DNA from 3 places in the Paraburkholderia sp. NPDC080076 genome. Region 2 is predicted to be linked to each of the others. Evidence: riboswitches for the same ligand, from Rfam matches in the RefSeq annotation. Region 2 holds a riboswitch; each other region holds the start of a gene.
What was found. Region 2 has a riboswitch for cobalamin ahead of ACQKRQ_RS34190 (CbtB domain-containing protein). Riboswitches for the same ligand answer to the same signal wherever they lie in the genome.

Region 1 (4,304 bases), on a different contig from region 2:
ATTCAGACCTTGCGATTCGAGCGCGTCGATCAGCGCATCGAACACGGCCGTATTGGCCGCCTGCAGATGCGCCTTGTAGAACAGGATCGCCGCGACCGGCGCGTCCTGCCGCCAGCGCGCCTGCCAATCGGCAACCGTCGGTGTGTCACGCTCGGGATGGTAGAGCGTCGCGGCGGGCAACGCGCGCGGCGGCGCCGGTTCGCGTCCCCAGCCGCAGACACGGTGCGCGATACAGCGCAGGAACGCCTCGGCATTTTGTGGGCCGCCTTCACGCAGATAGCGCCACAGCTGATGGCACAGATCGGCGCTCGCGGTGCTGCGCGCGAGCAGGTTCGGATCTTCCTGCAGATCGCCGGAAAACATCGCGAGCGTCTGCTGCTTGCGCTCGGCGAGCGCCACCACCTGCTCGATGCCGTAAGGCCAATACGCCTCGCCGCCGAGATGATCGACCACCACCACGCGTGCATGCTGCAAGACGTCTTCGACATAGAAATCGACCGACGCCGGTTGCCGCAAATACGTGACGTTCGCGAGCCGCACGCTCGGGAAGCCCTCACCGAGGCGCGGAAAAACGCTCGCCAGCAGCGACAGCGTGGTATCGGCGGAGCTGAGCACCACGATATCCGCGGGCTGCTGATCGATACGGATCACGCCTTGCGTATCGTCGACAAAACCGCCAGGCGTGGTACGCAGCAGATGCATGAGCGCTCACGCCTGTTGCGTTTCGACGCTCGACGGCACGCCGAGCGCCGCGTCGAACGCGCGCTGCAACGCGGCCTGATCGAGGTCCTCGCCGATCAGCACGAAGCGGCTCGGGCCGCTTTCGCCGGCCTGCCAGCGTCGATCGAAATAGCTGTCGAAGCGCCGACCCACGCCCTGGATCACGAGACGCATCGCCGCGGCCGGCAGCGCCGCGAACCCTTTGACGCGGTAGATCGTGTTCGTTTCGACCAGACGCTGCAACGCAGCGATCACCGCTTCGCGCGACGACACATTCGCCTGCACGACCACCGAATCGAACTCGTCGTGATGGTGGTCGGCGTCGTCGGCGGAACCGTGGTGATCGTGGCGCAAGTGGATCGTGTCTTCCGAGGCCGCTTCGAGTCCCAGCAACGTGTGCAGATCGAGTTGCCCCATGTGCGCGCGCACGATCTTCACTTGCGGCGGAATCTCCTCGCGGAGCAACACTTCAACCGCGCTTTGCTGCGCGTCGTCGAGCAAATCCGTCTTGTTCAGAATCACCAGATCGGCCGCGGACAACTGATCTTCAAACAGTTCGTGCAACGGCGACTCGTGATCGAGATTCGGATCGGCCTTGCGTTGCGCATCCACGGCGACGGGGTTGTCGGCAAACTGGCCGCTAGCCGCGGCCGGACCGTCCACTACAGTCACCACGGCATCGACGGTGAAACTGTTCTTGATCTGCGGCCAGTTGAAGGCCTGCACCAGCGGTTTCGGCAACGCGAGACCCGACGTCTCGATCAGCACGTGATCGATCTGATCGCGGCGTTCCACGAGCTTTTCCATCACCGGAAAAAACTCTTCCTGCACGGTGCAGCACAAGCAGCCGTTCGCGAGTTCATACAGTTGGCCTTCGGTTTCGACGCCGTTTTCATCGCAACCTATGCCGCAACCCTTGAGGATTTCCCCGTCGATGCCGAGTTCGCCGAACTCGTTGACGATCACCGCGATGCGCTTGCCGCCCGCATGCTGAAGAATATGCCGCAGCAGCGTGGTCTTGCCGCTGCCGAGAAAGCCCGTGACGATGGTGACGGGGATCTTGCGCATTTGAGTTTGCATCGTGAGGTCCATCCGTAGGAGTTGCACGCGCACGCCGCTGTGCCTGTATGGCCATCTGCCTGCGCCGGGCAAAACGAGGCACAGGCCCGGCCAGCCACGACGATAACAAAACACGGGGACGAACGACGGCGTTGCCGCGACAACAGAAAAACAGAAAGCGGGAATGAGGTCATGAACGCAGCGCCGCATCCCCGCGGCGTTCGTCCTTCGTATTCTGGCCGGTATCCGGGCTGGCGAAAGCGCCGCTTCCCCTTCCCGGGCGAGTGATTTCTCGCCCAGTGGTGATATGCCGACGCGGCCTTGCGCGTGGACATCGAAGCCGGCTCCGCGGCGCTAATGAACTGAACTTAGCACCACATTTCGCTTACCGTTGCGGGGGCAGCACAGGTTGACCCGATCCATGGCAGGTGGGCACCCTGTTTCCCGTTTAACTGCATGCGCACGAGCGCGCATACGAGCACCAAAGTGCGTGCGAGTGTAGGCCCGCGGCCCGGTGCCGTCAAGGAACCGCAAGCCGCGAGCGCTTATCGGGCGGGGCGCCATGTGCTATCGTATGCGCGCGTTTGGTGCCCGCACATGCATTCGCGTGTGCAGTTAAACGGGAAACAGGCGGCGCTCCATGCGCTCAACCTGTGCTGTCCCCGCAACGGTAAGCGACCTGCGGCGCAATCTTGAGTTGTCTTGCGCCGCGCATGCGTTTTTTCGATGCCACTGTCCAGCACATTCCAGCGAATGCGGACGGGAAGGCAAAGCGCATGAGGCCGCCAGCCCGGATACCGGCCAGACGCGGAGGCGGCGAACCTCAGGGCAACATCGCGCCGCCGGCAGCCGGAATCCGCGAGGGACGGATGTGAAGGCGCTGAAGCACGACATGGTGTGTCCACGTATGCGGATTCCGGCTGGAATCGCTACGCGCCACACATTGCGCCGTGCCTGAATCCGTCGTACCGCATGACCCCAAAGTCCGCCGCCTGGCGACCGTCCGCGCTTTACCCCTTTCCGCTTGTCACGACATGGCGCTCGCCATGCACGCCGCGATGACCCGCGCCTGGCTGATCGGCGCCGGCCCCGGCGACGTCGAACTCATGACCATCAAGGCGACCCGTGCATTGGCGCAGGCCGACGTGGTGCTGGTCGACGATCTGGTGAATCCCGAGGTGCTGCAGTTCGCGCGTGCCGACGCGCTCGTCGTCTACGTCGGCAAACGCGGCGGCCATCCATCCACGCCGCAGGACGGCATCGTCGCGCAGTTGCTCGAACATGTGCGGGCCGGGCGCAGCGTCGCTCGTTTGAAAGGCGGCGATCCGTTCGTATTCGGCCGTGGCGGCGAAGAACAGCAGGCGCTGCACGCGGCGGGCATCGAGGTGGAAGTCATCAACGGCATTACCGCGGGAATCGCGGCGCCCGCGGCAATCGGCATTCCCGTCACGCATCGCGATCACGCGCAGGGCGTGGTGTTCGTCACCGGACACGGCGCGGGCAGCGGCGAGCCGGACTGGGCCGCGCTCGCGGCCACCCGCATGACGCTCGTGATCTACATGGGCATGCGGCGGCTCAACGATATCGTCGGCGCGTTGCTCACGGCCGGCATGAGCGCCGACACGCCGTGCGCGACGATCGAATCGGCCACGCGTCCCGAGCAACGCCATGCGCTCGCGCGGCTCGGCGAATTCGCCGACACCGTCGCGCGCGCCGGGCTCGGCTCGCCGGCGATCGTGGTGATCGGCGGTGTGGCGTCGCTCGCCTTGGAGCGCGCGGCGGCGCAGGCCGACGCCGCAACGCCGCCCGCAGACGAAACGGATACGCAATGAAAACGCTGAGCGTCGGCATCGGTTGCCGTTTGCACAGCCCGGCTGAGCAGATCGAAGCCGCGGTGCGCGCCGCGCTCGGCGCGCATTCGTTCGACGAAATCCGCAGCGTGGCCTCGCTCGATACCAAAGCCGACGAAACGGGCCTGCTCGAATTCTGCGCACGTCATGCGCTGCCGCTGACATTCTTCAGCCTTGATCAGATCGCGTCGATGCCCGTGGCGGAGGCTTCGGCGGCGGTGCGCGAGCATCTCGGCGTGGACGGTGTTTGCGAGCCGTGTGCGCTGCTTGCCGCGACTGCCGGGCTCGGCGAACCCGGCGCGCTCAATGCGGATCGAGCCCGCCTCGTCGTGCGCAAAACCGTCCATGCCGGCGTCACCGTGGCGATTGCTTCGAGCGCCGCGCACGCCGATAGTGAACACCCGAACAACGACACTCAGTAACAGGACCTGCCATGAAAACCGATCCCGAATCGCATCAACGCATGACCGAGCGTCGCCGCGAAGGCCACGAGAAAAAACAGGCCAACGCTACCGTCGAAAAAGGCCTGCTGATCGTCAACACCGGCACCGGTAAAGGCAAAACCACCGCCGCATTCGGCATGGCCGTGCGCGTGCTCGGCCACGGCATGCGCCTCGGCGTCGTGCAGTTCATCAAGGGCGCGCTGCACACGTCGGAGCGCGACTTTCTCGGCGC
Region 2 (4,304 bases):
GGCGCGCGACGAGGCGCCGCTCGCGGCGCGCGGCATCGCGCTGCGCTACGTGGTCGCGAATCCTTCGTCATATGTGTACTTCGATGCGATGCGGCCGGTTGCGTCCGGCGAATTCGCGGAGTTCGATCGGGCGATGTGTCCGTCGTTCAATCGCTGGAAATATGGGCTCGAGGATTTGCCGGGCTATGCGGGCGACGCGGCTTCTGCCGCAGCGCTCGAAGCGCGTTACGCGCAGCGTGACGTCACCGTGCTGCTCGGCGGCGCGGATTGCGATCCGCAGCATCCGGCGCTCGACCGTTCATGCGCCGCGCTGACGCAAGGGGAACACCGGCTCGGGCGCGGGCTGGCTTATGCGCGCTATATGGCGTTGCGGCATCCGGAAGGATTGGCGAAGCATCAGACGTATGTGATCGATGGTGTCGGGCACGATGCCAAAGGGATTTTTGCTTCGGCGCAGGGGCTGGCGGCTTTGTTTGGTACTGGGCTGTGAGTGCGCATGGGCACGAAGCGTGCTACCGCGCTAATACCTGTGAGTGACTTCAAGGACCGCGCCGACATGAACAGAACCCGATTACTTGTCACCGCGCTTGCCGCTGCATCGCTGGGCGTCTTGCTGACCGGCAGCGCATATGCCGACGATGCGCCTAGCCCGTGTACTTCGCTGAAACGGATCGTCGCGGCCGCCCCTGGCGGGCTCGCTTCATTGACGCCGGACGACGGCAAGGGCGTCGCGCAACCTTATGGCGACGACGCGCAATGTTCGGCGAGTCGCGGTGCGTATCAATGCAACTGGACGTCGCATCACGACGCCGGTTCGAATGCAGACGCGCTGCAAGCTGTCGCGGCGGACATCGCATCGTGTCTGCCGGACGCCACCCACGATCAGAATTCGCCGGGACATCAGCACTTTTATCTGGGTGCGAAGGGCAAGCGGACCGACATCACGCTGACGCCGACCGGTTCGAACAAGCTGCGTCTGGTGGTGTCGGGTAAGTAAACCGCCGCACGAAGGTGGCTAGCGTGAGGCCGGCCACCATGTCCAGCCGCGCGACGAGCGCCGCAACTCGATTATCGAAAGCGGCGCGATTTCAATGCGCGGAAACACGGCGGGCGATGCCCCTAGCGCATGCACGATCGCTGCCCGGAGCACCGGCGCATGGGTGACGGCGATCACGTCGCGCGCATGGTTCGGTGCACGATCCTTCGCGCCGTTTTGCGCGTCGAGCCATTCTCCTACCCGTTTCGCGAGCTGACTGAACGACTCGCCGCCGTGCGGCGCGGCGTCGGGATCGCGCGCCCATGCGGCGAGGTCTTGCGGCGCTTCGGCAGCGAGGTCGGCCAGCCGCCGCCCCTGCCATGCGCCGTAGTTCATATCCGCCAGACCGGCGTCGACCGATGCCGCGAGGCCCAGGGCGGCTGCCGTCTCGCGCGCGCAGACGGCCGGGCTGACGAAAGCGGCCGCGTCGTTCGCTGTCGCCAGACGTGTGCGCGCGGCGTGGGCTTCGGCGAGGCCGCGGGCGTCGAGCGGGTCGTCAGCGGGAAAACGGCCTGCGCGCTGGGCGGCGGTCGATGCGTGGCTGATCAGTAACAGCCGAGTGTCCATTCTGTTCATGTCCTGTGAAGCCGCGCCCCGAAGGCGAACGCGAGCGGGATGAACCGTACGTTTTGCGTTGCCGGGTGCCGAAGTTTAGCGCGTAGAATAGCGGGACTGCGAAGCGCGGAAGCCGGTGAGAGCCCGGCGCGGTCGCGCCACTGTAATCGGCAGCACAAGCCGAAAGCCAGACCTGAGCTTCGCACCAATCCTCTGCAATGACTATCGGGGCGCGTTACCCCAGGAGATGTCCATCATGAACGAAGCTATTTTCGATCCCGCCAACCAGCCCGTTGCGCAACCCACGCCGATTCCGCTGCGCGAGTTGTTGCCCTGGGTTGTGTTCGGCGGTTTGCTGTTGTTGCTCGCGCTTTACTTCGTGGGTGCGGAACAGGGCGCCACCTCGCTGGTGCCGGGCATGTACGTGCATGAGTTCGTGCACGACGGCCGCCATCTGCTCGGCTTTCCCTGCCACTAACGGAGTCGACCATGGTTGGTAAATTGTTGGTACGCGGGATGCTTGCAGGCATCGCCGCGGGACTCCTCACGTTCGGCTTTGCCCGGGTGGTGGGCGAGCCGCAGGTGAATCAGGCGATTTCATTCGAAGAAAAGGCCGACGCCGCGAAAGGCGAGGCCGCTGAACCCGAGATTGTGAGCCGCGATACGCAGCGGGGTATCGGCCTGTTGACTGGCGTGGTGACTTACGGCGCGGCATTCGGCGGGCTGTTCTCGCTGGTGTTCGCGTACGCCTATGGACGAGTGGGCGCATTGAGCCCGCGCGCGTTGTCCGCGTGGCTTGCGCTTGGCGCGTTCATTGCGCTGGCGGTGGTGCCGAATCTGAAGTATCCGGCGAACCCGCCTTCGGTCGGCGACCCTGAAACGATTGGGACGCGGACGGGTTTGTTCTTCCTGATGATTGCGATATCGCTGGCCGCGATGGTGTTTTCGCTCAAGGTGCGGCGCCGTGCAGCCATGAAGCTTGGCGCGTGGAATGGCTCGATTGTGGGGGCGGTGGTGTTAATCGCGATCATCGCCGCGGTGCAGTTGTCGATGCCCACGATCAACGAAGTGCCGGAGGCTTTCCCGGCGGTGCTGCTGTGGAAATTCCGCGTCGCGGCGCTGGGCATGCAGGCGATTATGTGGGCGACGATCGGGCTGCTGTTTGGGGCGCTGGTTGAGCGGAGTGCGTTTATGCGGGTGGGGGGAAGGTCGGCGGTGAAGTCGGTTTGATGTTTTGGAATTGGTGAGCGCAACCGGTTTGGTGGTTGCGCTCCGCGTCTTGCTCTCGCACTTCGCTCTCCGTGCTTTGCGCGCAGTGGTCAAGAAGGGTTCTGCGTCAAGGAGTTGGGGCGGTTGTGGGGTGGTTATCCACAGGCTTGCGAACAGCATCTGTGGATAATTTCATCTCGCAACGCACAAGGTCCACAAACATCCATTCTGTTTGAATTCAACAACTTAGTTGTTGGCACACAGTCTTCGGTTGTCCGTAGAATCAGGACGCCGCAGGTGTTTTGTGTCAATCGGCCTGACCATAGTCCTTGTTTTGTGTTACCTGCGATGTCTGGCCGCCCGACAGATTCGGGACATATAGACCCTTGTCACTGCCGAGCGCCAGCGCATTGGCGGCGTCGCCTGACAGCTTTACCGCTGTACCGGTTGAACTGACAGTCAGTCCGCTGGACGGCGCAAGCCTGATATCGGCAGGTGTGGCAACGGTCCCGTTTCCGCTCAGTCCCTGGCCTACGACAATCGGCAACAGGTCCGAGAGATTGACAGTGAAGGTGCCGCCGCCGTCCGCCACCTTGAAGGTAATCGTGTGGGTTGTGGGATCGTCCTGCACGTTCTGGAGGAACTTGTCGGCCGGAATTGAGCCGACCGCCTGCGTGATCCTGCTGTCGACCTGGTCACAGGTCGGCACATGCGCGCCCGGCATAAACGGGTTGCCGTTGCAATCAACCAGCGAAGACGACACCCTGGCAATCGCATCCTGCATTTCCTGACACGTCGGAATCAGATCGCCTGCAACATGAGCCGACCCATCACATCGTTTGAACACCGAAGCAATACACTCATCCAGCTTCGCGCAGAGTGCATTCGCGAGAACCAGCAGCGCGTTCGAATTCCCGCTCATTCTGTCCGCCACTTTCAGCGGATCAACCAACGGATCGGGATAGGTGCCGGTGAGGTCGCCCCCGGCCGGACCGGACGGCGGCAACGTGACCGGAATGGTGGACATCGGGCAGCAGTTGTTCCCCATGTTCGACTCCTTCATGAACCGCAGGCGCAGCTCACCGCGCCCAGGAACAGGTCATCCGGCACGAGCGCCGCCGCCTGCGCATCGATCTGAACGGCCTCGATATACACGGTGCCAATAGCCGAGGCGTCGTTCAGGTTCAGCCGGTACGAACCCGGCACGGTCAGCAGCGCGAGGTTCTGGCATGCGGTCAGCCCCCACACGCCGCACTGCGTCACGTCCTCGGCCTGCAGCACCATCGCGGGCGGCGGCTCCAGATCTTCGCACGCGCCGCCCTGCGGCATGATGCCGTCCTCGTACCGTACCTTCTCGACTACCGCCATCTGCGGCGTGCCATCCAGCATCTGTACCAGGCCGAAGGCACTGAGCACAACACCGTTGCCGGGACGCACCATGAAGGTGGGACTCGTCACGCTGGCGCTGCGGCTGTCGAACAGGATCATCGTGCTATTCCCCGGT
Region 3 (4,304 bases), on a different contig from region 2:
GGCGAGACGCCGGCGCAGTTCGTCTTCCGGCAACACGCCCGAGAGCACCGACAGGCTCTGGTTGCGATACACCAGCGGCGCGCCGAGCACGGCGGCGCCGCCGAGCATCGAGCAGACGCCGGGCACCACTTCGCTTTCATAGCGCGCCGCAAGGCGGTCGTGCAGATACATGTACGAGCCGTAGAAGAACGGATCGCCCTCGCAGATCACCGCGACGTCGCGGCCCGCATCGAGGTGAGTGGCGACGACTTCCGCGGCGGTGTCGTAGAAGTCGGCGATGATCGCTTCATACGAAAGCGGCGGTTCGAGCGCTTCGGTCGTGACGGGATACACCAGCGGCAGATGCTGTTGCGCGTCGTGCAAATGCGCCTCGATGATGCTGAACGCGTTGCCTTTCTTGCCCTTGGCGACGAAGTACGCGACCACCGGCGACGCCTTCAGCAAACGCAGCGCTTTCAGTGTGATGAGTTCCGGGTCGCCGGGGCCGACGCCGAGTCCGAACAAACGTCCTTGCGCCGTCATTTATTCGACCTCCGTGGCCAGCGCGTTCACCGCGGCTGCCGCCATCGCGCTGCCGCCGCGCCGGCCATGCACCACCACGTAGGGCACGCCGCGGCTGTCGTCGGCGAGCATGGCTTTGGATTCGGCCGCGCCGACAAAACCCACGGGAAAGCCGAGAATCAGCGCGGGTTTGGGCGCACCGGCGTCGAGCATATCGAGCAGATGAAAGAGGGCGGTCGGCGCATTGCCGATCACCACGACGCTGCCCCCCAGATGTGGCCGCCACAATTCGAGCGCCGCCGCCGAGCGTGTATTGCCGAGTTCGCGTGCGAGCGACGGCACGTCCGGATGCGCGAGCGTACAGATGATTTCGTTGTGCGCCGGCAGCCGCGCACGCGTGATGCCTTGCGCGACCATGCCGGCATCGCACAGGATCGGCGCGCCTTGCGCGAGCGCCTCGCGGCCCGCTGCGCCCGCGCCTGCGGACGATTGCAGATCGTCGATCACGTCGACCATGCCGCACGCGTGGATCACGCGCACCGCGAGTTTCTCGAGGTCGGCGGGAATGCGCGACAAGTCGGCCTCCGCGCGAATCGTCGCGAAGGATTGGCGATAGATCTCCTGACCGTCGCGAATGTAATCAAGCATCGGTGTCACTCCGGGCGAGGCGTTCGAGCATGTCGGCGGCCTGGCCGATCGTCAGTTGGCGCGCGACGCACTGGCCGAAACCGGGCTGGCCGTCGCGTCGATAAAGGTCATAGAGGCCGGGCGCGGCTCCGAGCAGCGTGTACGGTGCGCAATGCGCGGCGGCGCACGAGCGCGAGCAGCCGCTCAGATGCACGTCGACGTCCGCAGGCAGGCGGGCCGCGAGGCGCAGCGCGTCGGACTTGGTGTCGGCGAGGCCCTTCGCGCAGCCGCTCGATCCGGCGCACGCGATCAGGCGCGTGATGGCTTGCGCGGGATCGCAGGCGAGACCGAGCGTGTTCAGACCGGACAGCACTGTCGGGACGGCGTGCGTGGCGATGTCGGGTAGCAGCACGCTCTGCCAGGGTGTTAGGCGAAGCGTGCCGTTGCCGTGCTGTTGCGAAAGTGTCGCGAGGCCGTTAAGGGTGTCGGCGTCGAGGCGTCCGAGCGACGGCTGGCCGCCGACGTGCCAGGTTTCGGCCACGCGTTGAGCGTGGGCGCCGAGGCGGAGGCTGGCGTCGGCTGGTGTAACGCGATGCCACTTGGCCAGCTTCGCGTTCTGCGTCAGTGGGAAGTCGAGATATCGCTGAGCGTGACGCAGTACAGCATTGACGGAATCCGCGGCTAGCAGATGGCGCATGCGCGTGGCGTCGGCGGCAGCGAGGTCGAGGAATGTGAGGAGCAGCGCGCGGACTAGTGCGGTGACTTGCGAAGGAACTATCGCGGCTAATGCGCCTGTGCCGTCTGCGCGGGGCTTTTCCGGTGCGATGCGCTCGTTGTGTGCTAAAGAGCCAGCAGACTCGCTAACAGGCGGACAACCCGCCAACCCGAACACGAACCGCACGCCATCCGCCTCTTGCGATGCCGCCAGCCACACATCGTGCGGATGATCCACTCTCGCGAGCCGCTCGCCGCCGTCCAGCAGCAGCGCGAATTTCGGCGATAGCGCCGCGAGACGCGCTTCGCTTTGCAGCATCGTGAGCAACTCGGCGCATAGCGGGCGCGTGTCGAACAGGGCGAACGGATCGCGTCCGGCAGCGGGGCTGATCATTACGTTGCGCACGTCGTCGGCTGCGGCTGCGGCTGCGGCTGCGGCGAGTGCGTCCGCAGCGCTCTCGTTCTCAGCTTCCGTATTCACTGCGTTCGCGATGGTTGCATCCGTCGCGTTCTCGCCTTCCGCATCCACGGCGTCCGCTATCCCCGTCTCCACAGCGTTATCCGCCACCGTCCTATCCGCAGCGTTCCCCGCGCCGGTCGCCGGCATCGGCCCGAGACCCGCATCGACCAAAGCCGCAATCAAGGCCGCCTCGTCATCGCGCTTCACCCCACGCACCTGCACATTCGCCCGATTGGTCAGCTCGATCACCCCGGCCGCGTACCGTGCGCTGGCCTGCGCGATCGCCCGAGCCTGCGCCGCGCTCAACTCACCGCCGGGCAACTTGATCCGGCAAATCCCGCCGTCGCGCGCGGCGATGATGCGCAGCAGCCCCGGACACGCCGAGGGCCGCAGCGTGAGAGCCGCGTCGGATAAAACGGTGGAAGGCGAAGCTTGATTCAAGACGGACACCGGGTTTAGCGTCGCGCGACGGCCCGAGCAAGCCGCGAGGCGGGCATTGCTACGGCATCGGTACACCCCGCCCGATGTTGGCTGGCACGAACAGTCTCGCCGGCAGGTCTCCTGGCTGGCAGGTCGTGGTCCGCCGCGGCCTTCCCGGTCGAACCAGTGGCGTGGAGCGCAGGCGGACTCGCTGCATACAGTTGCGGGGGCAGCCACAGCGGCACTGTGTTCCCTCTTCGGCCCCGAAGGGCACCGGCGGCTGTATTATGCCTTTTTTCGAACAGCACAACGAGGCTGGACGCTTTGATCGGCGTGGCACAGCGCATTATTTGAAGACACAGAACGAGGATGGATGCATGCCGGCGTGGCTGACGGTGGTGGGCATAGGCGACGACGGCTTCGCCGGTTTGGGAAGGCCCGCGCGGCGTGCTTTGCTGGAAGCATTAGTGGTGTACGGCGGCGAACGCCATCTGGCGATGCTGCCCGCGCGCCTCACTGCGCGCCGTGCCGCGTGGCCGCGTCCGTTCGATCTCGCGCCGCTGCTCGCCGAGCGCGGTGGCGCCGTGTGCGTGCTGGCGAGCGGCGACCCGATGCTGTTCGGCGTCGGCGCGACGCTCGCGCGGCAATTGCCGGCGGGGGAGTTGCGGGTGCTGCCCGCGCCCTCGTCGTTGTCGCTCGCGGCCGCGCGCCTCGGCTGGCCGTTGCAGGACATCGCGACGGTGTCGCTGGTGGGCCGGCCGTTGTCCACGCTGAACGCGCATCTGCACGACGGCGCGCGCGTGTTCGTGCTGAGCGCGGACGGCCGCACTCCCGCGGCGCTCGCAGAACTACTGAATGCACGCGGTTTCGGGGCGACCCGCATGAGCGTGCTGGAACACCTGGGCGGCGAGTTGGAACGGCGCATCGACGGCCGCGCGGATCAGTGGTCCGCGGGCGAGGTGGCCGCGCTGAACCTGATCGCGCTCGACTGCCGTGCCACTGAAGGCGCGCCGCGTCTGCCGCTGACCTGCGGTTTGCCCGACGACGCCTTTCGCCACGACGGCCAGTTGACCAAGCGCGACGTGCGCGCGATCACGCTCGCGCGCCTCGCGCCCACGCCGGGCGAATTGCTGTGGGACGTGGGCGCGGGCAGCGGCTCGATCGGTATCGAATGGATGCGCGCGCATGCCACCTGCCGCGCGATCGCTATTGAAGGACACGCGGAGCGGCAACGCTTTATCGAACACAATCGCGACGCGTTGGGCGTGCCGGGACTGCAACTCGTGGCGGGCCGCGCACCTGAAGCGCTGCAGGGGTTGCCGGTGCCGGACGCCGTGTTCATCGGCGGCGGCGTGACGGCGCCGGGCGTGCTGGAGGCTTGCTGGGCCAGTCTGCGCGAAGGCGGCCGGCTGGTCGCCAATGCGGTCACGTTGCAAGGCGAGGCGGCGTTGGCGGCATGGCGCGAGCGGCATGGCGGGACGTTGACACGGATCGCGTTGGCGGATGCGCAACCGCTCGGCGGTTTCGATACGTGGCGGCAGGCGTTGCCGATTACGCTGTTGGAGGTGACGAAGCCGGTCGG

Region 1: linked by a shared signal. The riboswitch ahead of cobW (cobalamin biosynthesis protein CobW) and the one ahead of ACQKRQ_RS34190 (CbtB domain-containing protein) in region 2 are both predicted to bind cobalamin.
Region 3: linked by a shared signal. The riboswitch ahead of cobG (precorrin-3B synthase) and the one ahead of ACQKRQ_RS34190 (CbtB domain-containing protein) in region 2 are both predicted to bind cobalamin.

The regions. Positions count from the first base shown of each region.
Region 1 is NZ_JBNNWQ010000018.1:99,623-103,926, reverse strand. It holds gene cobN (cobaltochelatase subunit CobN) at 1-702, opposite strand, end outside; gene cobW (cobalamin biosynthesis protein CobW) at 709-1,800, opposite strand; cobalamin riboswitch at 2,000-2,280, opposite strand; cobalamin riboswitch at 2,348-2,599, shown strand; gene cobA (uroporphyrinogen-III C-methyltransferase) at 2,838-3,611, shown strand; gene ACQKRQ_RS40550 (cobalamin biosynthesis protein) at 3,608-4,051, shown strand; gene cobO (cob(I)yrinic acid a,c-diamide adenosyltransferase) at 4,063-4,304, shown strand, end outside.
Region 2 is NZ_JBNNWQ010000011.1:222,351-226,654, forward strand. It holds gene ACQKRQ_RS34175 (alpha/beta hydrolase) at 1-490, shown strand, start outside; gene ACQKRQ_RS34180 (hypothetical protein) at 557-997, shown strand; gene ACQKRQ_RS34185 (histidine phosphatase family protein) at 1,016-1,603, opposite strand; adenosylcobalamin (AdoCbl) riboswitch at 1,692-1,845, shown strand; gene ACQKRQ_RS34190 (CbtB domain-containing protein) at 1,848-2,069, shown strand; gene ACQKRQ_RS34195 (CbtA family protein) at 2,081-2,821, shown strand; gene ACQKRQ_RS34200 (hypothetical protein) at 3,108-3,848, opposite strand; gene ACQKRQ_RS34205 (hypothetical protein) at 3,860-4,288, opposite strand; gene ACQKRQ_RS34210 (hypothetical protein) at 4,293-4,304, opposite strand, start outside.
Region 3 is NZ_JBNNWQ010000001.1:1,291,497-1,295,800, forward strand. It holds gene ACQKRQ_RS05800 (precorrin-2 C(20)-methyltransferase) at 1-522, opposite strand, end outside; gene ACQKRQ_RS05805 (precorrin-8X methylmutase) at 523-1,149, opposite strand; gene cobG (precorrin-3B synthase) at 1,142-2,752, opposite strand; cobalamin riboswitch at 2,837-3,015, opposite strand; gene cbiE (precorrin-6y C5,15-methyltransferase (decarboxylating) subunit CbiE) at 3,100-4,304, shown strand, end outside.